One region of the Alteromonas stellipolaris genome, then DNA from elsewhere that is predicted to be linked to it. Evidence: predicted binding sites of a transcription regulator. Region 1 holds the regulator's gene; each other region holds the start of a gene.
What was found. The regulator FliA, encoded in region 1, starts transcription of late flagellar genes. The targets are predictions, from matches to a motif close to CTAAAGNTNNNNNNNNNNNNGCCGATA.
Positions count from the first base shown of each region.

Region 2: AVL57_RS16625 (DUF5610 domain-containing protein) is a predicted target of FliA. The motif match lies at 2,680-2,706, and genes of this name have one in related genera.
Region 3: AVL57_RS09095 (flagellar protein MotY) is a predicted target of FliA. The motif match lies at 3,533-3,559, and genes of this name have one in related genera.

Region 1 is NZ_CP013926.1:2,281,444-2,289,049, forward strand. It holds gene AVL57_RS09660 (chemotaxis protein CheA) at 1-74, opposite strand, end outside; gene AVL57_RS09665 (protein phosphatase CheZ) at 87-851, opposite strand; gene cheY (chemotaxis response regulator CheY) at 886-1,269, opposite strand; gene AVL57_RS09675 (RNA polymerase sigma factor FliA) at 1,306-2,037, opposite strand; gene AVL57_RS09680 (MinD/ParA family protein) at 2,034-2,900, opposite strand; gene flhF (flagellar biosynthesis GTPase FlhF) at 2,897-4,294, opposite strand; gene flhA (flagellar biosynthesis protein FlhA) at 4,324-6,423, opposite strand; gene flhB (flagellar biosynthesis protein FlhB) at 6,635-7,606, opposite strand, start outside.
Region 2 is NZ_CP013926.1:3,924,020-3,931,625, reverse strand. It holds gene AVL57_RS16640 (DsbA family protein) at 1-515, opposite strand, end outside; gene fabR (HTH-type transcriptional repressor FabR) at 799-1,419, shown strand; gene trmA (tRNA (uridine(54)-C5)-methyltransferase TrmA) at 1,484-2,578, opposite strand; gene AVL57_RS16625 (DUF5610 domain-containing protein) at 2,736-4,013, shown strand; gene AVL57_RS16620 (RNA recognition motif domain-containing protein) at 4,051-4,515, opposite strand; rRNA gene AVL57_RS16615 (16S ribosomal RNA) at 4,767-6,299, shown strand; tRNA gene AVL57_RS16610 (tRNA-Ala) at 6,397-6,472, shown strand; tRNA gene AVL57_RS16605 (tRNA-Ile) at 6,477-6,553, shown strand; rRNA gene AVL57_RS16600 (23S ribosomal RNA) at 7,147-7,606, shown strand, end outside.
Region 3 is NZ_CP013926.1:2,146,368-2,153,973, forward strand. It holds gene AVL57_RS09075 (hypothetical protein) at 1-125, opposite strand, end outside; gene cspE (transcription antiterminator/RNA stability regulator CspE) at 292-504, opposite strand; gene gloA (lactoylglutathione lyase) at 1,058-1,444, shown strand; gene glpQ (glycerophosphodiester phosphodiesterase) at 1,495-2,517, shown strand; gene AVL57_RS09095 (flagellar protein MotY) at 2,611-3,417, opposite strand; gene rnt (ribonuclease T) at 3,734-4,390, shown strand; gene AVL57_RS09105 (peroxiredoxin) at 4,569-5,174, opposite strand; gene AVL57_RS09110 (bacterioferritin-associated ferredoxin) at 5,437-5,631, shown strand; gene AVL57_RS09115 (TonB-dependent receptor) at 5,740-7,606, opposite strand, start outside.

The sequences.
Region 1 (7,606 bases):
TGTAATTGTTCAAGGATCTCCCCAGCTTCAACTAGAAAGTCCTGTAATATATCCTCGTCAACATCAAACGCCATGCGCCCGCTCCCCTAAAAACCTAAGCTAGACAAAAGATCATCTACGTCATCTTGGCCAGATACCACATCATCGCGTTGGTCTGCATCAATAATTGGACCTTCGGCTTCGACACCATCAATCTTGTTAACTTTTTCGACTTTCGCTTCCGATGGCTTGTCTTGCTCTGACTGTTCGGGTTCACCGAACATCGTCAGCATATTAACTAAGCTATCTTCCACTTCTTTTACGAGTTCAATCACTCTGCGAATAACTTGACCGGTAAGATCTTGATAACCTTGTGCCATTAACACTTCGGTAAGCAATGATGTAAGCTTAGACGATTGTTTCGATCCGTCTTCTAGCAATTCGTCTAAATCTGCGCATAAAACTTTGAATTCACCCAACTCAAGTTGACGATTCATCAGTTTTTTCCACTCCGGCATAATTTTTTCGATGCGCGTGGAAAGCACTTCCGCAATTGGCATGCACTCTTCAACAGCATCCATGGTGGTATTGGCCGCTTTTTCCGTCTCTTCGATAACGTACATCAGTCGCGTTTGCGCATCAGGAATGTCATCAACGGTTAAATTTTTAATACGTTCATCGATTTGGAAGTTATTTAACGAATCATGAAGTTGACGCGTTAATTTACCAACTTCAGCAAAGAGCTCAATGGACTCTTTCATCGAAACGGCTTCTAAGACGGCGTTCGCAGATGCGTTATCGCCCTCTTCAAGATACGCTACCAATTTTTTGGCTTCTTCGAGCGTTATAGAGACACTTTCATTTGTCGACATCCAGTAAACCTCATTTCTCTGGTGAGCGTCTGGATCAACCTAAACGTTCGAAGATTTTGTCTAATTTCTCTTTCAACGTAGCGGCAGTGAAAGGTTTAACAACATAACCGTTCACACCAGCTTGCGCTGCGGCAACGATTTGTTCTTTCTTCGCTTCTGCTGTCACCATAAGAACCGGTAGGTGTTTCAACTTATCGTCGGCACGTATAGCGCGTAATAAGTCGATACCTTGCATACCTGGCATATTCCAATCTGTTACAACAAAGTCAAAATCACCTTGTTGTAGCATAGGCAGCGCGGTGTTACCGTCGTCCGCTTCCTGGATATTGGCAAAACCCAAATCTTTTAACAGGTTCTTTATGATACGTCTCATGGTAGAAAAATCGTCAACCACGAGAATTTTCATACTTTTATCCAAAATAGCCTCCAATGAGGGGTTAATTGTTATTAATTTCTATTCTTCGTCAACTTGCCACGATTTCATTCGTGATTTGAGTTTTAACATGGCCTGACTATGAATTTGACTCACTCGCGATTCACTAACATCAAGAACTTCACCAATTTCTCTAAGGTTCAGTTCTTCATCATAGTATAAAGAAAGTACAATCGCTTCCCGTTCGGGTAATGTAGTAATAGCATGTGCTAGCGCTTTTTGGAAAGCCCCTTGCATCAAATCTTCTAACGGTGCATCGCTGCCTCGGTTTTTTTCTGTAGAAATAACATCTTCAGAAACACCTAGGTCTTCAATACCCACCAATTTTCCAGCATTCACTTCGTTAAGCATTTGATGATAATCTTGCATGCTGACATTCATTTTAGCTGCAATATCAACATCTCGCGCGTCTCGGCCTGTTTCACCTTCAACTTGAGAGATAGCTTCGGTGATTGCCCTTCCATTTTTATGAACAGAACGAGGTGTCCAATCACCTTTTCTTATTTCATCAAGCATGGCGCCGCGAATACGAATACCTGCAAAGGTTTCGAAACTTGCACCTTTGGAACCGTCAAAATTTCGTGCAGCTTCTAGCAGTCCAATCATACCTGACTGGATTAAATCATCGACAAGAACACTGGCTGGTAATCTCGCCATTAAGTGGTGTGCTATTCGCTTCACCAGCGAAGCGTGACGCTCAACTAATTGTGACTTGTCCGTTTGCTGTTGATAAGCGGCTGCTTTGCTATTCAACGCTGACTTCCTACTGCTTTATCTGCTACTAGTTGTTCAATAAAAAATTCTAAATGGCCACCTGGTTGCGCAGGAATAGGCCATGATGCTGCTTTGGTTGCTAGCTGGCTAATCGCCACTGCTGCCGGAGAACTCGGGTAAGCATCTACAATTGACGTTTGTTTACGTACTGCTTTGCGTATGTTCTCGTCAAAAGGAACTGTTGCAACCAATTCTAGCGCAACATCCAAGAATCGCCCTGTTACTTTAGATAATTTGCTGAAAAGCTCCTGACCTTCTCTAACATCGCGGACCATGTTGGCGACCACTTTGAAGCGAAAGACACCGTGCTCTCGGTTAAGAATTTTAATTAGCGCGTAGGCATCAGTGAGTGAAGTGGGCTCATCGCACACTACCACCATAATATCTTGAGAGGCTTTGGAGAAACTTAGCACCATATCGGAAATACCCGCTGCGGTATCTACAATAAGCACATCAATGGGCGAGCGCAATTCGCTAAAAGCTCTAATGAGCCCTGCATGCTGCGTTGGTGATAGCTCTGCCATTGATTGAGAACCCGATGTGGCTGGTGCTATTTTTATACCGTGAGGGCCCGTAACGAGTACATCGTCCAAGGTACACTCACCAGATAAAACGTGTGAGAGGTTTTTCTCTACGCGCAATCCTAGCATTACATCCACATTGGCCAGACCTAAGTCTGCATCCAATACCATTACTCGCTTTCCCTGCTTTGCCATAGCAATAGCTGTGTTTAGCGTAATATTTGTCTTACCAACGCCACCTTTACCTCCGGTGACGGCGATAACTTTGATTAATCGTGATTGCTTCATTTTTCGTAAGCTACTCGCTTGATCATCAATCATACTGCTCGTGCTGTTTTAACCACATTGTTACTAGTAGTATGATTCAAACCGTACTTTTTATAAAGCTTTGCAGCAGCAGATACTAAAGATTTTGCTTCTGCAATCTTAATGTCTTCAGGAACTTTCTGTCCATCTGTTACATAACTGACAGGTAACTGGTACTCCACCGCAGCGCTAAGCACTTCGCCTAGAGAGTAGCACTCATCAAGCTTTGTAAAGATACAACCGCTAAGTTCCACCCCTTCGTACGCATCTATAATACGTTGCAACGCAGCATATTGGGTATTCGCTTGCGCTACTAGGTATTTTTTCACTGGCTGCATTTGGCCGTTATCAAATTGATTTATCTGTTTAATTAATCGACTATCTCGCTGACTAAAGCCTGCCGTATCAATTAACACTAGTCTCTTATGGCGTAATTGAAACAATAAATCTGATAATTCTTCACTACTTTGTGCTTTACGGACCGTGCAACCAATAATTTTTCCATATGTGGCTAATTGCTCAAACGCTGCAATACGGTAAGTATCTATCGTAATCATGGCAACGGAGTCAGCACCGTATTTCTGTGCGTAGCGGGCAGCCAATTTCGCTACTGTAGTAGTTTTACCTGTTCCGGTTGGCCCCACTAACGCTACTGCGCCCTTTTGCGTAAGTATATCGTTACCTGTCACATTAATGCGATTAGCCAATAGGTTTAAAAGATACACCCAAGCGTCTCGCTCGTTGTAATGCGACGGCGTATAACTAATCAGTTGCTCAGCCAGAGATTGGCTTAACCCCATATCGGTTAAACGCTGAATTAAATAATGATGTACAGGCTGCTGACGACGACTTTTTGCTTCCATCAAATCGGCAACTTGGTATTGAAGTACATTTCGTAGTGACGCCAATTCCTCTTTAATCTGAGATAACTCGTCAGATTTAGCAGCACTACCATTATCAATACTTTCATTAAGGCTAGACGCTTGATGGCTTGGGAATTCAGAGGTGTGCTGGCTTGCTTCTACGTCGTCGATAAAGGCTTCTGAAAAGTCTAAGTGCGAAGCAATTTGATTGGCATGCTGAGCATTGGCACTGGGGGCCGGCGCTGAAGCTGGGCTTTGAATACTGCCACCATGTTGTTTTTCTAACAATGCTTTTAAGCTATCTGGACCATCATCACCGATAATTTCACTAAGACTAGGAACCGCTGCTTTCGCTTGTCCTGATGTTCTAGGTGCAGGCTTTTTAATCGACAGTTTGGCTTCTGGCTCTTTATCGTAAGCGGCTACCAGTTCAATACCGTCAGCTAGCTTTCGGTTTGACATGATAACAGCATCACTGCCTAATTCCGCTTTAACTTGGCTTAAAGCTTCTCGCATATCTTTGCCAAAGAAACGTCTGATTTTCATTGAAAACTCTCCAATCACCCAGTGTCAGATTATTGACCGACCGAACTGACTATTTTTATCTGCTTATCGTCGGGTACTTCCTGATAGGAAAGTACATGTAAGCCCGCGACCGAATACTTTAAGAAGCGAGATAGTACGGGGCGCAACATACCGGAAGTGAGAAGTACCGCAGGCTCACCTTCTAATTCTTGTTGCTGACTAGCTTGCTGCAATGATTTTTGCAGCTTATCGGCCAGTCCTGGTTCTATACCAGCGCCATCTTCGCCACCTGCTTGTAATGACTGGTGCAACATCTGTTCCAACTCTGGCGCCAAGGTTATGACGGGTATCTCTTTCGCCCCTTGAGTAATTTCTTGAGTGATGAGACGTTTAAGCGCAATACGTACCGCAGACACCAGTACATCAGGGTCTTGGCTACGTGGGCCATACTCACTCAAGGTTTGTACAATGGTACGCATGTCGCGAATAGGCACCCCTTCAAATAACAAGGTTTGCAGCACTTTAACAATGGTGCTTAGCGGCAGAATATCAGGCACTAACCCTTCAACTAATTTAGGATGCTGCTTAGCTAGCATGTCTAATAGCTGCTGAGCTTCTTCATGTCCAAGTAGTTGATAGGCGTTGTTTGTCAGCAATTGACTTAAGTGAGTAGCAACTACAGTGGCAGCATCAACCACGGTATAACCTAAGGTTTGTGCGTGCTCACGCTTATTCGGTTTTATCCATACTGCATCTAAGCCGAAGGCAGGATCTTTAGTGGCACGGCCTTCCAACTTGCCAAATACTTGACCCGGATTAATCGCAAGTTCTTCATCATGACTTATCTGTGCATCGCCAATGGTGACGCCCAACATGGCAATGGTATAAAGGTTAGGCTCTAAATCTAGATTATCGCGAATGTGTACGGGCGGTATAAGAAAGCCCAGTTCTTGAGATAGCTTCTTACGCACCCCTTTAATACGAGTGAGCAGTTCTCCGCCCTGAGACTTATCTACTAATGGGATTAATCTATACCCTACTTCTAAGCCTATGGTGTCTACATGCTGAACGTCGTCCCATCCAAGCTCTTTTATTTCAGGCGCGACAGTGTCATCTTTCACTATGTTCGCTGGGGTTTTAGGCTTTTCTGCCTCGCGTTTAGCGGCAACACCCTGCCAGTAAGCGTAACCAGCTATAAGCACTGAAAAACCAATAAAGGCTAAATGAGGCATTCCGGGTATAATACCCATAACAAATAGCACACCAGAGGCAATATAAAGGGCTTGGCTATTACCCAATTGACTACGAATTTCTTTACCCATTTCTTGGGTTTCGTTTTCTCGGGTAACAATAATTGCGGTAGCCACAGACAGTAACAGCGATGGAATTTGTGCCACTAAACCGTCACCAATGGTTAATATGGTGTATACCTCAATGGCATTTCCAAAACTTAGCCCGTGTTGAATCATGCCAATAAAAAGGCCACCTACAATATTGATAAGCATGATGAATAGGCCCGCGACCGCATCACCTTTCACAAATTTTGACGCACCGTCCATCGAACCGTAGAAATCTGCTTCGGCGGTAATTTCTTCACGGCGAGCACGCGCCTGATCTTGGTCGATATAGCCTGCATTCAAGTCGGCATCGATAGCCATTTGCTTACCTGGCATAGCATCAAGCGTAAAGCGTGCACTTACTTCTGAAATACGCCCTGCACCGGCGGTGACTACTTTAAAGTTGATAATAAGTAAGATAGCAAAGACCACCACACCCACCGCATAGTTGCCGCCAATTACCACTGCACCAAAGGCTTCGATAACCTTACCCGCAGCATCGCCCCCTTCATGTCCGTACAGCAATACCACACGGGTAGAGGCCACATTTAGGGCTAATCGCAGTACGGTAGCAATCAATAACACGAGGGGAAAAATACCAAAATCAACCGGCTTTTGGGTGAGTACTGCCACCAAAATAATGACTAAAGACAGCGCAATATTAAAGCTGAACAATACGTCGAGCAGGAATGGCGGCATGGGAAGAATAACCATGCCCATAATGGCAAGAAGAACAATGGGAGCGCCTAAGCCACTGGTAATGTTCTGCAGCTGACTTTTATCGAATCGCTGAAGGTAACCGGATAACTGCATTGCAGGGAGTCTCTCTATCGGAAAATTGACGCTTAACGCTATCTTTCAATGAGTATTACAACTACCGTGCCAGCTTTATATAAAACCGATTAAACATAAGTGGGAGGGCTGCAATTCGCAGCACTACAATAAAGAGTGTCTCATTATAAGCCTAAGTTCTAGCTCCTATTCAGGCACTTATTTAGGCTTTAACTAAGCAGCGAGCAGCGCGCTAGCGGCGCAGCTCTGGTGGTATGGGTAAGTCACGTTTAAGCGGCTTGGGACGTTTTCCTTTGCCCGCCCTGTGTGCTTTTAATTGATAAACGTGTGCTAATACTTGTGCTACCGCCATAAACAAGGCGTTGGGTACTTCACCGTCAATTTCAGTCGAGTAGTAAACGGCACGGGCTAGCATGGGTGATGGAATAAGCGGCACATCGTTGGCGGTGGCTATTTTACGAATATGCATGGCCAATTCATCGGTGCCTTTTGCCACAACTACAGGGGCGCGGTTACCACTGTCATCATACTTTATCGCGACAGAGTAATGGGTTGGGTTGGTCACCACCACATCGGCCTGAGGGACTTCTTGCATCATACGCTTAGTAGCAGCTTGATACTGCAAGCGACGAATGCGGCCTTTTACCAAGGGATCACCTTCAGAGTTTTTACGCTCGTCTTTCACCTCTTGTTTAGTCATCTTAATTTCTTTGTTGTGCTTATAAATTTGATAAGGCACATCAATAAGTGCAATAGGTATCATGCCGCAAACCAACATGATAAAAGCCCATTTCAGCATATCTAACGCGTGAAAAATGTTACCCGGGTACAGCTCTAAGTCCAGATGTAGCGCTTCGTCTTCAAAAAACAGCAATGCGCCTAACGCCATCCCAACGATGACAACCACTTTGGCGATAGATTTAATTAACTCGACCAAGCCATTCATGCCGAACATACGCTTAAACCCACTAAGCGGGCTCATTTTAGAGCCTTTAAATTTGGCACCTTCCCATGTGAAGTTGTAGCCGCCTAATGCAATAGAGCCGTATATCCCGGCTAGCATGGCTACCGTCATATACAGTAAAACCGGTACACTTACCGTAGAAATCGCGTCGCCCCATGCACCAAACATATGAGTGGTATCGTAGGTTTCATCTCGTGACAAAACGAACATACGCTGAGTAAGTTTAAACACCGATTCGGC
Region 2 (7,606 bases), 1.6 Mb from region 1:
TGGTGTGCTTTAAAACGTTTCTCTAATGCCGCCTCATCAACGCTCAAGAAGGCATCAATCTGATCACCTTTCCAATAGGCAAGTAGTAATTCAGTAATACCTGTCCATGAAGTGCCTTCATCTATTTTTTGCTGAACGGCACAGGACGCAGTAAAAACTGAGCGAGCTTGGTGAGTAACCCCAGTAGCCGAGCACGGAAACTGAAGGCGGTAGACGTTTGCTAAATGCATCGCATCGTTAACTGAGTGTTGGTTCCACATAGCTAATTCGGGGAACATCACTGGATCTGAATTGATAATGACGCGAGCTGTTATCGTGACGCGATACTTTTCTTCTAGTTTAGGTAAAGCTTGAACAAGTAAAAGTGAGTAAGGGTCATCTACTTTAATGAAAACCTCTAATTTAGGTACATCACGAGTAAAAAGGCGTGCACAAGTATAATAGGCACGTTTAATACTTCGTAGCGTGTTACTCGAAATTAACTGTAGCACGTAAGGCTGAATACTTTTTTTCATTATTAGGTCAGCTATTTTTGTTCATATAGGTCGTTAACTCCATGTAGACGCTTAGTGCCATAGCCTTATATTCCGACAGTAATTGGAGCTAGGGGGATAATGGCTATATGGTTAACAACTTGTTAAAATAAGGCTGTACAGTAACAACAGTTACTAAAAAACGCTACGGAGATAGTATTGAGTAAGCGCTAATAGTTTTTCGGCCTAGGGCAGAATGAATTTAAGCTTCTCCCTATAGGCACTCATGCGATAGACTAGTAAAGACTAACAAACTGGTATTATTGTGACTCGTCAGGAACAAAAGCTTAAAACCCGCCAAAATATCATTCATGCGGCATTCCTATTACTGGATGAAAACCGCAGTTTGTCTGCTATTAGCTTACGTGAAGTAGCACGAGAAGCTGGCATTGCACCAACGTCTTTCTACCGACACTTTAAAGACATGGATGAATTAGGATTAACACTGGTGGATGAAGCTGGGTTAGCCCTTCGTCAATTAATGCGCCAAGCTCGCCGTCGAATTGCTTCAGGTGGCGGGGTAATCCACACGTCAGTTGAAACCTTCATGGAGTTCATTTCTGCAAACAAAAATGTATTTCGATTATTGTTGCGGGAACATACAGGCACATCAGCTGCATACCGAATGGCGGTCTTTCGCGAAATTCAGCATTTTATTGAAGAGCTAACCGATTACATCATCGAGCAGCAAAGCGTAGAGTACAACATTGCGCAGCTCCAAGCGGATGCTATGGTTAGGTTGGTATTTAGTGCAGGGGCAGAAGCACTAGAAGCTGATACTAAGTTGAAGATGGAAATTGGCGAAAGGGTTAAAGCCCAATTACGTTTCGTGCAATTGGGCGCAATGTCGAAGCTTTCATCAGAGATATCTTCCGACGCATCTTAAGCTTTAAAGCCTAAGTGTGCTGCCGATTTATTGACAATATGCGACATTCACAATATACAGAGCATTACTTTTTGGTGAGTAACACACCTGCTTCTATATGGTGGGTGAAAGGGAATTGATCGAACAGCGCCGCATTTGCTACTTCGTGAGTTTCACAAAGCAGGCCTAAGTTTTCAGCTAAGGTTTCAGGGTTACAAGAAATATAGATAATATTATCGTACCCTTGAATCATCTTTAATGAATCTACGTCTAACCCTGCCCGAGGAGGGTCGACCAATACAGTAGTAAAATTGTATTCAGTTAAGTTGATACCTTCTAAACGAGAGAAGCTTCTTTCCCCGTTCATTGCTTCAGTAAACTCTTCAGCCGATAGTCTCACAATTTTCACGTTATCTAAGTGGTTTGCCGCAATATTATATTGCGCTGCTTGTACCGAGGGCTTTGCTATTTCGGTTCCTATCACGTTGTCAAAATGAACTGCCAATGGCATTGAGAAGTTCCCTGCACCACAATACATTTCGAGTAAATCGCCGGTTAGGGGAGCAGAGCATTCAAGTGACCACTCAATCATGCTGCAATTCACTTCTGCATTAGGTTGAGTAAAGCTATTTTCGATATGTTTGAATTCAAATTCACGGCCATTAATAGGTAGACGTTCTATAATAAAATCGTTACCCACAATGCGTTTTTGCTTTCTAGCCCGCCCAATAATACTTACCGCGGTAAATTGCGTAGCTAAAAAGGTGCGAAGTAGTTCAGCTTGCGCTTCCCATTCATCATCAAGTGGCTTGTGATAAAGAAGGCTAATAACCAGTTCGCCGGATAGCCCAGTTAAATAATCAATTTGGAAAAGTTTTTTGCGCAGCAGTTCATTTGGCTTTAAATATTCTATTAACTGCTGCATTGCATTGTTGATGGTTTCACTTGCTGGTGGAAATGTATCTACGCGGTATTTCTCTTTAGAACCCTGATCGAACATGATGTGATAAAGATCGTCACCGTCATGCCATACGCGAAATTCAGCTCGCATGCGGTAGTTTTCAGGTTTAGACGGATACACCGACAGGGTAGGGGCGTTAAACGGCGCAAGGAGAGTACCTAACCGATCCACTTTCTCATCGAGTTGAGCTTGATAGTCTTTTGCAGTGGTGGTTGTCATGTGGTTCTCCGAACATCATTTAAATAAGGCTGCGAATTGTAGTGCCTTATATTATATGTGCAACGGATAAAACTCACAGAAGCAAAAATTTAGTATTAAAATTAAACAATACGTGATTGGTGCCGATAACTTGATTGAGGATAGTGAGGATCAAATTATGAACGTGAGTCAAATTAAGGCTTTCATGGGCGACCAGAAAGTGGATGAAAAGGCATCGGTTCACCCGAATGAAGCTATAAAGAAGCAGCTTCAACAGGAAGGCTTACAACAAGCTGCCGAGTTTACCAAGCAGCATTCAGCGACGGTCACCGTGAATAGCACGCAAACCAGTATTGGCTTAAAGGTCTTCAGTGGTAGCTTAAGTCAGAATGTGGTTGTTGATGGCAAGCGCCCGAATGAAAGCAAACAGTCAGGTGACGGCGAAGAAAATAAAAGTTTATTCGATTTCGAGAAAGTCGCACGTAATGTACTTGGGTTCGTGACCGGTGTCATTCAAGGTGCGGCTGATGGAGGTGCGGATGACGATACCCTGAAAGGGTTGTTTGGTCAGGCCCGTGAAGGGGTAAGTCGTGGATTCGCTATGGCTGAAAAGGATCTCGCTGGCTTTATGAATGATGAGATTGAAGAAGGTGTTACGCGTAGTCGCGAAATGATAGACGGCGGCATCAATGATCTGGAACAGAATATCTTCAATCCTAATCCAGTGAGTGTGAGCGAGCTTAACGCGGTATCTGCATCTGATGCTAAATCAGGTAGTTTGCTTATTCGAACCAAAGATGGGGATGAAGTAAACCTTAGCTTTGAAAGTATCAGACAATTTAGCGCTGCGAGTCAGGCTTCGCTGTATATACCCGCAAATGACGATACTGAAGAATCTAGTTCGAATACAGGTTCAGTTGTGGCGCAGCAGTCATCTCAATATGAATACTTTGAACGAAGTGGCATTAGCTTTTCGTTAAAGGGTGAAATAGACGAAGATGAAATGACAGCTATTGCAAACCTTGTGGGTGAAGCACAAGATTTAGCTGATACCTTCTATAGCGGCGATATGGATAAGGCGTTCGAACAAGCATTGAATTTAGGTTTCGATGATAAAGAGTTAGTTGGGTATGCGTTGCAGTTAAACCGTACTACACAAACCGAAATGGTAAAGGCTTATGAGAACGTTAAGCATTATAGTGAAGAAGGTGAAGCGGAAAACCAATACGGTAATGTTGTAAGCCCAATAGCACAGTATCTAGAAAAGATGATGTCTACATTTGGAAATGCTGAGAATACATTAGGCTCTGGCGATGATTACAACACATTGCTTGCAGGTATTATTAGTGAAATGAAAGATGTACAAATACCAGATTTAGTATCGGCTATAAATCGCTTCCATACGTTTAACCAAAACTTATTGAACGCGATGCCACAGCAAGTGGCTTCAGAATAAAGTAAAAAAAACCTGGGTCATGCCCAGGTTTTTTAATTTATGCTTGTTCTACTTTATCTTTAGCTGGCCTAACTTTTAATGTTCGCTCTTGGAACACTGAGTCGTTAGTCTTCGCTATTACTGGGTCAAGGTCGCTCGTTATCACTTCAATAAAGCCATAACCTTTTCGCTTGCCAGTTTTTCTATCCTTCATGAGTCGGACAGATTGCACTTCGACAAAACTACCAAAATACTCTTTAACCGCAGATTCGTTTGCACGATACGGTAGATTACCCACATAGAGTGTTTCAGTGGTTGTGCTGCTGGTGGAGGGCGCAGCTGTTTCAGAGGGTGAATTGTTAAGGAGTGAAGCTAGCCACGGCGTTAAAATACCGCTTATTAATAAAGACGCTGAAACCGTTAACGGAACGTGCGCTTCTATACTAGCTGATGAAAACAACAGATATCCTGCGATTGCAAAGATAGCACTAATAACAGTGCATTGAATAAAGCCTACTTTCATATACGAAAACGAAACGCGTAGAATGCGCATCCGCTTCGAAGAGAAGCGCTCATCGAAAAGGCAACGGCCGTTCGGGTGAGGTGAGGAAGTCTAAGCAACTATATGTAGTGTTAGTCCTCCTTGCGCAAAAACAGAATGCTTCGCATTATGATTTTTGCACGATAGTTCTTTAACAATTTATAACAAGACAATCTGTGTGGGCACTCATTAAGAGTGTCACACAACGACGATTCATATTCGATATATTTATTTAATTGAAGAGTTTGATCATGGCTCAGATTGAACGCTGGCGGCAGGCCTAACACATGCAAGTCGAACGGAAACATGTCTAGCTTGCTAGATGATGTCGAGTGGCGGACGGGTGAGTAATGCTTGGGAACTTGCCTTTGCGAGGGGGATAACAGTTGGAAACGACTGCTAATACCGCATAATGTCTTCGGACCAAACGGGGCTTCGGCTCCGGCGCAAAGAGAGGCCCAAGTGAGATTAGCTAGTTGGTGAGGTAAAGGCTCACCAAGGCAACGATCTCTAGCTGTTCTGAGAGGAAGATCAGCCACACTGGGACTGAGACACGGCCCAGACTCCTACGGGAGGCAGCAGTGGGGAATATTGCACAATGGGGGAAACCCTGATGCAGCCATGCCGCGTGTGTGAAGAAGGCCTTCGGGTTGTAAAGCACTTTCAGTTGTGAGGAAAAGTTAGTAGTTAATACCTGCTAGCCGTGACGTTAACAACAGAAGAAGCACCGGCTAACTCCGTGCCAGCAGCCGCGGTAATACGGAGGGTGCGAGCGTTAATCGGAATTACTGGGCGTAAAGCGCACGCAGGCGGTTTGTTAAGCTAGATGTGAAAGCCCCGGGCTCAACCTGGGACGGTCATTTAGAACTGGCAGACTAGAGTCTTGGAGAGGGGAGTGGAATTCCAGGTGTAGCGGTGAAATGCGTAGATATCTGGAGGAACATCAGTGGCGAAGGCGACTCCCTGGCCAAAGACTGACGCTCATGTGCGAAAGTGTGGGTAGCGAACAGGATTAGATACCCTGGTAGTCCACACCGTAAACGCTGTCTACTAGCTGTTTGTGACTTTAAGTCGTGAGTAGCGAAGCTAACGCGATAAGTAGACCGCCTGGGGAGTACGGCCGCAAGGTTAAAACTCAAATGAATTGACGGGGGCCCGCACAAGCGGTGGAGCATGTGGTTTAATTCGATGCAACGCGAAGAACCTTACCTACACTTGACATGTTGAGAAGTTACCAGAGATGGTTTCGTGCCTTCGGGAACTCAAACACAGGTGCTGCATGGCTGTCGTCAGCTCGTGTCGTGAGATGTTGGGTTAAGTCCCGCAACGAGCGCAACCCTTGTCCTTAGTTGCCAGCATTTAGTTGGGCACTCTAAGGAGACTGCCGGTGACAAACCGGAGGAAGGTGGGGACGACGTCAAGTCATCATGGCCCTTACGTGTAGGGCTACACACGTGCTACAATGGCATATACAGAGGGATGCGAGACAGTGATGTGGAGCGGACCCCTTAAAGTATGTCGTAGTCCGGATTGGAGTCTGCAACTCGACTCCATGAAGTCGGAATCGCTAGTAATCGCAGGTCAGAATACTGCGGTGAATACGTTCCCGGGCCTTGTACACACCGCCCGTCACACCATGGGAGTGGGATGCAAAAGAAGTAGTTAGTTTAACCTTCGGGAGAACGATTACCACTTTGTGTTTCATGACTGGGGTGAAGTCGTAACAAGGTAACCCTAGGGGAACCTGGGGTTGGATCACCTCCTTACCATGTCGATGGTGACATTGTTAGTGTAGTGCCTACACAGATTGTTTTGTTATTAAATGAAGAACGACACGAAGTTTTTTGTAGTTATACAGAAAATGGGGCTATAGCTCAGCTGGGAGAGCGCCTGCCTTGCACGCAGGAGGTCAGCAGTTCGATCCTGCTTAGCTCCACCACTACAGGCTTGTAGCTCAGCTGGTTAGAGCGCACCCCTGATAAGGGTGAGGTCGGCAGTTCAAGTCTGCCCAAGCCTACCATTTACCTTCACTTGCTTTGCAAGTGGTCGTAAAAAATCCGCTTAACCGGAAGCGGAGCTTCCTGACGGTTTTTCTACTCGCTAAAGTTAGCGGTAGTTATGAATCAACTTAGAAAGCTTGTTTTTGTGTCATGTTGGACCATGAATCCTAATGAATTTTTACTCGAATGAGTAAGCATTGATTAGGGTTTTTTACTCTAAGGAAGAAAGTAATGCTTTTAGCATGAAATATCCAACGTTCTTTAACAATTTGGAAAGCTGATATTTAATTAGTAAATCAATCAAACGAAAGACGTACTTACTACTCTACTTGACTTGAATTGCTTGTTATCAATCTTAATTTGATAGCAAGGCAATTTCACGATTAGCTTGTCATGCATACAACTGAGTTAGATCTCATCCAGTCCTGATTTCAAAAGGCGGGAGAGCTCTTCGCTCAATCATTGTTTTAATATCACTTCGGTGTGTATTAGCGCAATGGGCGAGGTAACAGTTTCTAGTCGACTAAATCGACGCGTAAGCGAAGGCACATACTTTTAGTATGTAACTGAGCGAACGAGGAAAATTTAGGAAGAATAGGAAGTGTTAACGAAGGCCATTTGGGGACTAAGCGTATACGGTGGATGCCTTGGCAGTTAGAGGCGATGAAGGACGTGTAAGTCTGCGAAAAGCTGTGGTGAGCCGACAAAATGCATTTGAGCCACAGATGTCCGAATGGGGAAACCCACCTATTTATAGGTATCGTTACATGAATATATAGTGTAACGAGGCGAACGAGGGGAACTGAAACATCTAAGTACCCTTAGGAAAAGAAATCAACCGAGATTCCCCTAGTAGCGGCGAGCGAACGGGGATTAGCCCTTAAGCAATTATGAACGTAGTGGAAGCCTCTGGGAAGTGGCGCGATACAAGGTGATAGCCCTGTACACGAAGTGTTTGTTTTTGTGAAATCGAGTAGGTCGGGACACGTGTTATCTTGACTGAATATGGGGGGACCATCCTCCAAGGCTAAATACTCCTAACTGACCGATAGTGAACCAGTACCGTGAGGGAA
Region 3 (7,606 bases), 140 kb from region 1:
TTGTTGTGAAATTGAACTGACTTTTGACACTCTTTATCGGTAAAAACAACGTTGAAGTTATTTACTGAGATTGTCGAAATAGGAGGAAGTGTACGGAGCGAAGCGCCGTTAATAGTATGAGACATATAATTTTTCTTTGTATAATAATATTGCTAGTTTTTTATTCGTTTTAAAATTCCTTTCAAAATTCTGTTCTTATCAAACCAAAAATAAATAAAAATATTAGTACTGCACAATTAAAAAAGGCTAAGTAGAAACTTAGCCTTTTGTCGTTGTATTTTAAAGTTCTACTTAAAGAACAACAACGTTTGCAGCTTGAAGGCCTTTTTGACCTTGTTCTACGCTGAAGCTAACTGCTTGGCCTTCAGAAAGAGTTTTGAAGCCGTCAGAAGCGATTGAACGGAAATGTACGAATACGTCTTTACCGCCACCGTCTTGAGTAAGAAAACCAAAACCTTTATCTTCGTTGAACCATTTAACTGTGCCGTTTACTGTATCAGACATGTTTGTAACCTTATATATTTGAAGTAATTGGTGAAATTCACCGGATAGCAATAGATTTAACTTACTAGTAACGCAAATGTATATCTATTAAAACTTCGATAAAACTGAAGAATAAAAGGGTACAACGCAGTAGTAGAAAAAGCTTTTAATTATCTAAAGCGGGCGTAATGTACATCTTTCAGTCAGGTAAGTCTACCGATATCGCTATTTATTTCACTTACCGTGCAACATATTGCTGTACAACTTTCATTACAATTGGCCACATACCGTAACCCTCGTGCCCTCCCCCCGCATATACCTTCAATTCGCGGCGCAAGCTCGGCTTAAAACTTACTTACGTATGTTGATAAGATCGTCAAGTTATTTACTACATCAACCTCGCCGCCTTAAAATAGACAATATTGGAATGTGGGGCTTTTAACTATCCTTTTTTGCTAGCGGTTTAACGATAGGCGCTTGCAGCCATTGTATTTGCGCCATAGTGTCTCATTCCTTTCACATACCCATAGTAAACTGATATATATGATGTCCTTAGAAGGACGGGGAGAATCGAATGAGAATGCTACACACCATGCTTCGTGTTGAGGATCTTGATGCGTCTTTGCACTTCTACACTAATTTGATGGGCATGAAGCTGCTAAGAAAGTCTGAAAACCAAGCTTATGAATACACGCTCGCTTTCGTGGGTTATGGTGAAGAAACTAACACTACCGTACTTGAACTCACTTATAACTGGGGCGACAACACCTATGAAAAAGGCACGGCTTACGGCCACATCGCCATCGAAGTAGACGATATTTATCAGTTCTGCGAAAACCTAGAGCAAAATGGCTGTGATGTATACCGCAAGCCAGGCCCCGTAAAGGGCGGCTCTACTGTCATTGCTTTTGTTCGCGATCCAGATGGCTATGCCATCGAACTTATTCAAACAAAACAATAAGTCTCTATTTTAAAATACAGCGGCCCTATTAATAAGGATATTGCCCTATCATGCTAAAAATTCGTCACGCTCTACTTACTTTCTCGCTTTCTATCTCGATTTTTGCAAGCCCAGTACTATTGGCGAAAGACTTCGATGTTATTGCTCATAGGGGCGCGTCAGGTTATCTGCCTGAGCACACATTAGAAGCCGCCACGCTTGCTTTTGCCATGAACCCTGACTTTATTGAGCAAGATGCGGTTATTACTAAAGATGGGATTGCTGTGGTCTTGCACGACATACACTTAGAAACAGTAACCAATGTAGAGCAAGTATTTCCAGAGCGTGCACGTAAAGATGGTCGCTTTTACGCCTTAGACTTCACGTTAGCTGAGCTTCGCACTCTGCAAGTACACGAACGAGCGAACAGCAAGGGTGAACAAGTTTTTACAAAACGCTATACAGGGAATACGGCAAATTTTACCGTGGCAACCTTAGAAGAACACTACGAGCTTATTACTCAGCTTAATCGAGAGTTCAATACCAATGTAGGGGTTTATACGGAAGTAAAATCACCAGCGTGGCATAACGAACAAGGAGTAGACGCTAGCCAGATTGTGATTGCATCACTAACACGATTTAATCTTGCCAATAAAGACGCCAACAGTTACTTGCAGTGTTTCGACTTCGATGAAATAAAGCGCATTAGAAAAGACCTAAACTATGCGGGAAAAGTGGTCATGCTAATAGGTGAAAACAGTTGGGGAGAATCAACCACAGACTACGATTGGATCAAAAGTGAAGCAGGCATGAAAGAAGTGGCAAACTATGCCGACGGTTTAGGCCCCTGGTTAGGTCAACTACTAGACCCACAAGCGATGGAAGCAGGTAAATTAGTACCCGCATCCTGGGTTGAGTATGCCCATTCAGAAGGTTTCATTATTCATCCCTACACGTTCCGTCAAGATGCCCTTCCGCCAGGCATGACAGCAGAACAGCTTCTTTCTACCCTTAAACACGTGGTGAACGTAGACGGCGTATTTACCGACCATGTGCCGCCGGTAAAAGCCTGGCTTGAAGCACAAGGCGAATAGCAACAACAAATATATTATTCACTTCACGAAAAAGCGGCCATTAAGCCGCTTTTTCAAATTTGTTTATATTTTTTACTTAGATTTTAGATAACCCTAAGATTTAGATAACCGCACTACTACCCTTCTATTTTGCGCTCGCGACTCTCGGGTATCGTTATTTGCTATATGGCGCTTCTCACCGTGCCCCGTCAGTTGAATTCTGTCATCGGGCACGCCTATGGTAGTTAAGTAGCTTTTTACTTCATTGGCTCGGCGTATAGATAATTGTTCGTTGTTCCATCGCCCGCCATAGCTATCGGTATAGCCATCAAGCAATACTAACTCTAAGTCGCTATCTTCTTTTAGGTATTCCCCAATCATTGTTAGGCGCTTTTGAGAATACTTAGTCAGTTCGGTACTGTTTTTCTGATACGACAACACCGTATAGGCAATATCGTCGAAGTTGTAAGGCAATAAGTTAGACACACACTTAACGAAGTCTCGATACACCTTCGAGAAATTACTGGCGTTTAATGCAACACTCACTTTATCGTATTCGTTATACCAGTCTTGATAATAAATGGTAGGCCAGAAGCCTTTTTCGAGTTCACTTAGCATAGTCCATGCAGCGTCTTGCGGAAGGTCACCGTTATATTGCGTGCGCAATGTCATATCGGCGATGGTTTTAGGCGCTACACCCGGCATCCACTTTGGCGGTACAGAATAAACAGCAGCTACATCGAAGCGGTTAGGCAATAAATGCATGTCTAGCTCAAATTCCATATTAAGCCGTTTAGAAGCCACGCTTGTAAACATGGCATCGCCGTAACCGGGTAAAGGATGGTTCAATGTACATTGCAAACGCGATGCATCAACCACTTCCCAGTTAGACGTTTCTACCGTAGCAGAATACTGACGCATAGCACCGCTTGCGACCGTAGTAAAAAACAACGGAATAAGTAAACCGAATTTACGCTTCACAACTATACCCACTCAACTGATAAACCATACCTAACGAAAAGGCGCTTACAGAATATATCGTCCTTAGTGTAGAAAAGTTTAGCCTTCTATACCATTAATACCATCAATTATGCCCTCATTTCAGGTTTCTAACGCCCCACATTGAAATTCAGGCTGGATACCGTGGGTTATCCTTGCCATAATCCCAGCACTTTTTGTAGCATTTCTATGTTGATACAGCTTTGTTACGTAACCAAAGAACCTGCTAAGAGAAACTATGTCTGAGTTGCACCACTCCCTTCCTCATCGTTTTAGGGGCTACTTCCCTGTTGTTATCGACGTTGAAACCGCCGGTTTTAATGCTGGGACCGATGCCTTACTTGAAATTGCTGCCGTAACGGTAAAAATGGAAGAAGATGGTCTGATTTATCCCGACCAAACTTTTCATTACCATGTCGATCCTTTTGAAGGCGCGAACTTAGAGCCTGCAGCGCTAGAGTTTAACGGCATTGACCCTCACTGTGCCCTGCGCGGTGCCATAGAAGAAAGTGAAGCAATGAAGTCGTTGTGCAAAGGTATTCGTAAAGCGCAAAAAGATGCGGATTGCCAGCGCTCGGTGATTGTGGCGCATAACGCCACCTTCGACCAAAGTTTCGTCAACGCGGCTATCGCTCGTTGTAATATCAAACGCACGCCTTTTCACCCCTTTGTGTCTTTTGATACCACCAGCCTTGCTGGTTTAACGTTAGGCCAAACTGTTTTGGTTAAAGCCTGCCGTGCGGCAGGTATTGAGTTTGATCAAAAAGAAGCCCACAGCGCATTATATGATGCGCAAAAAACCACGGAACTGTTTTGCTTTATGGTAAATCGTTACAAAACATTGGGCGGCTGGCCCTTAGCTGGTGAACCTATCAGCCCTGATGAGCCTTGCTGATAAGCAACGTCTGAAATACTGCCTTGGCTGCAATCGCTTCAAATTAAAATTTATTCAGTAGAAATAAAAAACAGCGCCGAATGGCGCTGTTTTAGTATTAGGTAGACGTATTTGCATAAAGCCTGTTTAACAAGCCTGAGTGCTTACTTTTAAGGCTTTTGTAGATACTTTCGGCCTATTATAACTTTTCAGCCTCTGCTGCAAGGTACTTAGCTACGCCCTCTGGTGAAGCGTCCATACCCGCTTTACCTTGTGTCCAACCCGCTGGGCAAACTTCGCCATGATCCTGATGGAATGCAAGTGCATCGACCATACGAAGCATTTCGTCTACATTACGGCCTAGCGGAAGGTCGTTAATTACTTGATGACGTACTAGGCCTTCTTCATCAATCAGGAAAGAACCTCTAAATGCCACGCCATCTTCTGGATGCTCTACATCATACGCCTGACAAATTTCATGTTTCACGTCGGCCACTAACGTATATTGAACTGGACCAATGCCACCTTCGTTTACAGGCGTATTTCGCCATGCGTTATGAGAAAACTGTGAATCGATAGAAACCCCAATCACTTCTACGCCGCGTTTTTTAAATTCTTCAAAACGCTTATCAAAAGCAATAAGTTCAGATGGGCAAACAAAGGTAAAATCTAGCGGGTAGAAAAAAAGTACCGCTTTTTTGCCTTTGATGGTTTCAGATAGTGAAAATGAATCAACTATTTCACCTGAACCTAATACTGCAGCAGCGGTAAAATCCGGCGCTGGACGGCCAACTAATACACTCATGAATATCTCCAATTTATATAAAAACTAAATAATAAGTAAAACGTCTTTTCACTGGGCGTTTTCTAACTCTCTTTATTGGTACTTTATCTTAGATAACAAGCGGTAACGCACTCTACTTCTGCTAATTTTTCAAGATTTATTCACTCATCGTACCAACGGCCACCCTTTTTGATGATTTCTTGAGTGTGAATACGACTAAATCTCACTTGCATTAGAATGAAATAGCAATTATTATCATTTACAGACTTATTTGGAGTGTTTTATGTTTGTATGTATGTGTTACGGCGTTACCGATAAAAGCATACGCGCCGCAGTACAAGGTAATGGCGTAGGTAACATGCGTGAATTGCGTGAACATATGGAACTTGGTTCCCAGTGTGGCAAGTGCATCCAAATGGCACAACAGATTATCGATCAAACCATCATCGATGATTCTATGTTTAAAAACGTAGGCTAGCCCTTTCTTTTTTCCTAGGTATTTTCCTAGTTTCTATTTTTTAGGTCTTATTTTTTAGATTCTATCCAAAATTTATCTGACCTTCTATTTCAATCAACTTTTGTGTCGTTAATCAACACTGTATTCCAATCCTAAATAATAGAATGCGCCATTAATTCCCCCAGGCGATGTTGGCGGATATAAAGCCCCCACTTCCCCACTAAATGGATTGCTATCAGGTTTTGTATCAAATAAGTTTTGCACACCTAGCGTAACTCGCCACGCTGGTGAAAAAAACCATGCTACTTGCGCATCTGCCGTTAGCGTGTCGCTTCCAAAAATATCCATTCCCGCTGAAGCATCTAAATGGTCTTCGTAGTATTTGCCGTAGTAGTTTGCCCGCCACGTAAAATTAAAGTCACCAATGTACTGTTCAAGCGTCAAACTGCCTCTGTGTGCTGGCAAGTTATCTTCTAGCATTCTAATACGCTGTGTTGTCAGGTTTGGCATTAAGGTTATCTCACCATCAACCATGGTGGGATACAAGGTCACCCGCTCTACTTGTGTGTCTGTCCAATTGTAAGCTAACAACAATGTCTGCTTCCAATCTTGTACCATGAAGTCGTAGTGAACCACTAAATCGACCCCTTGGGTTTGGGTATCAAAGTCATTGGTGAAAAATTTTGCGGCATTGTAGTTCGCCGCATCGTCGCGGCCGTTCGCACTAAGCACTTGGATGTCTGCCTCACTAAGCGGTATTGCTGACGTGGTACTGATCCTGTCCATTAAACGGATATTAAAATAGTCGAGGGTTGCGAAAAAGGTATCACTTACGTGCATCACCGCACCTAAACTAAAGTTAACCGACTCTTCTGGAGTGAGCGGTGTTGCACCTAGCTGTTGTGATATCAAATCAGTGGGCGGCAGTGTGGCTTGGTCTTCTAGTCCATTCGCGCTATAAGCCGTGGTGACATTAATCACATTACTTTGACCAACCGTCGGCGCTTTAAAGCCAGTATTGATAGAGCCTCGAAGGGCAAATAAGTCATTAACCTTATATCGCGTACTTAGCTTACCATCAAAGGTAGAGCCAAAATCAGTAAAGTGTTCAACGCGGGTGGCTACACCAAACTGCCATGCTTCACTTAAAAAAAACTCCAAATCTATGTACACCGCCCAATTACTTCTGCTCCAGTGCCCTGCAGATTGAGGCTGGTAACCAGGAAATCCGTTCGAGCCAATGCTGAACCCTTGCGATGCCCCCGTTGTGGAGTCGAAAGCAAGCGAGCCTGCGGCATAAGAGGCATCATCACCGGCTTTTTGAAAGTAAGTTTCTCTGCGCCATTCTGCGCCCATAGCAATACTAATTGGCTCTTCAAATACGGATTGAATTAGCTTTGCGAAATCAAGATTAAACGTACGCTCTACTTGGCTAACTGAGCCTGGAGAAAAAGAAAGTGGCGAGTCTGGCCCGAGGGAAGGATTAACGGTGCCAGACAAACGGTAAGCGATATCTGAGTAGCCAACACTGGCGCTTAAATCCATCGCCCAGCCATTGTCTAATTCCGTTTTGACGCCAGCAAATACAGAGGCATCAGTAATTGTGCCACCAAATTGTGGGGTAAACCCACCAGGAAACCACTCGTTAAAGGCAAAGCAGTTCGCACCAAGTGCCGTGGTGTTATCGGCAATACGCAAATAATCGGGGTTATCCAATACATTAGTATCATCAAGGAAAATGGTGGGGCAGCTAATCCCCTGCCCTATACCGTCTAAATCCCCAACCAATAAGCGACTTTCGCTCGTTTCTTCGTTTGTTTCAGAAAAAACACCTTCTCGGGTTTGTGGGTTACGAAAGTAAAAACCGCCACTTATTTCACGATGGGCATAAGTTGCTAACGCGTAACCTTCGTAGTTAGGCGAAATATCCCACCCAGCATTTACCGACATTTTCATGTCTTCATTAACGTCTAACGCGCCCCATATTTGCGCAGGG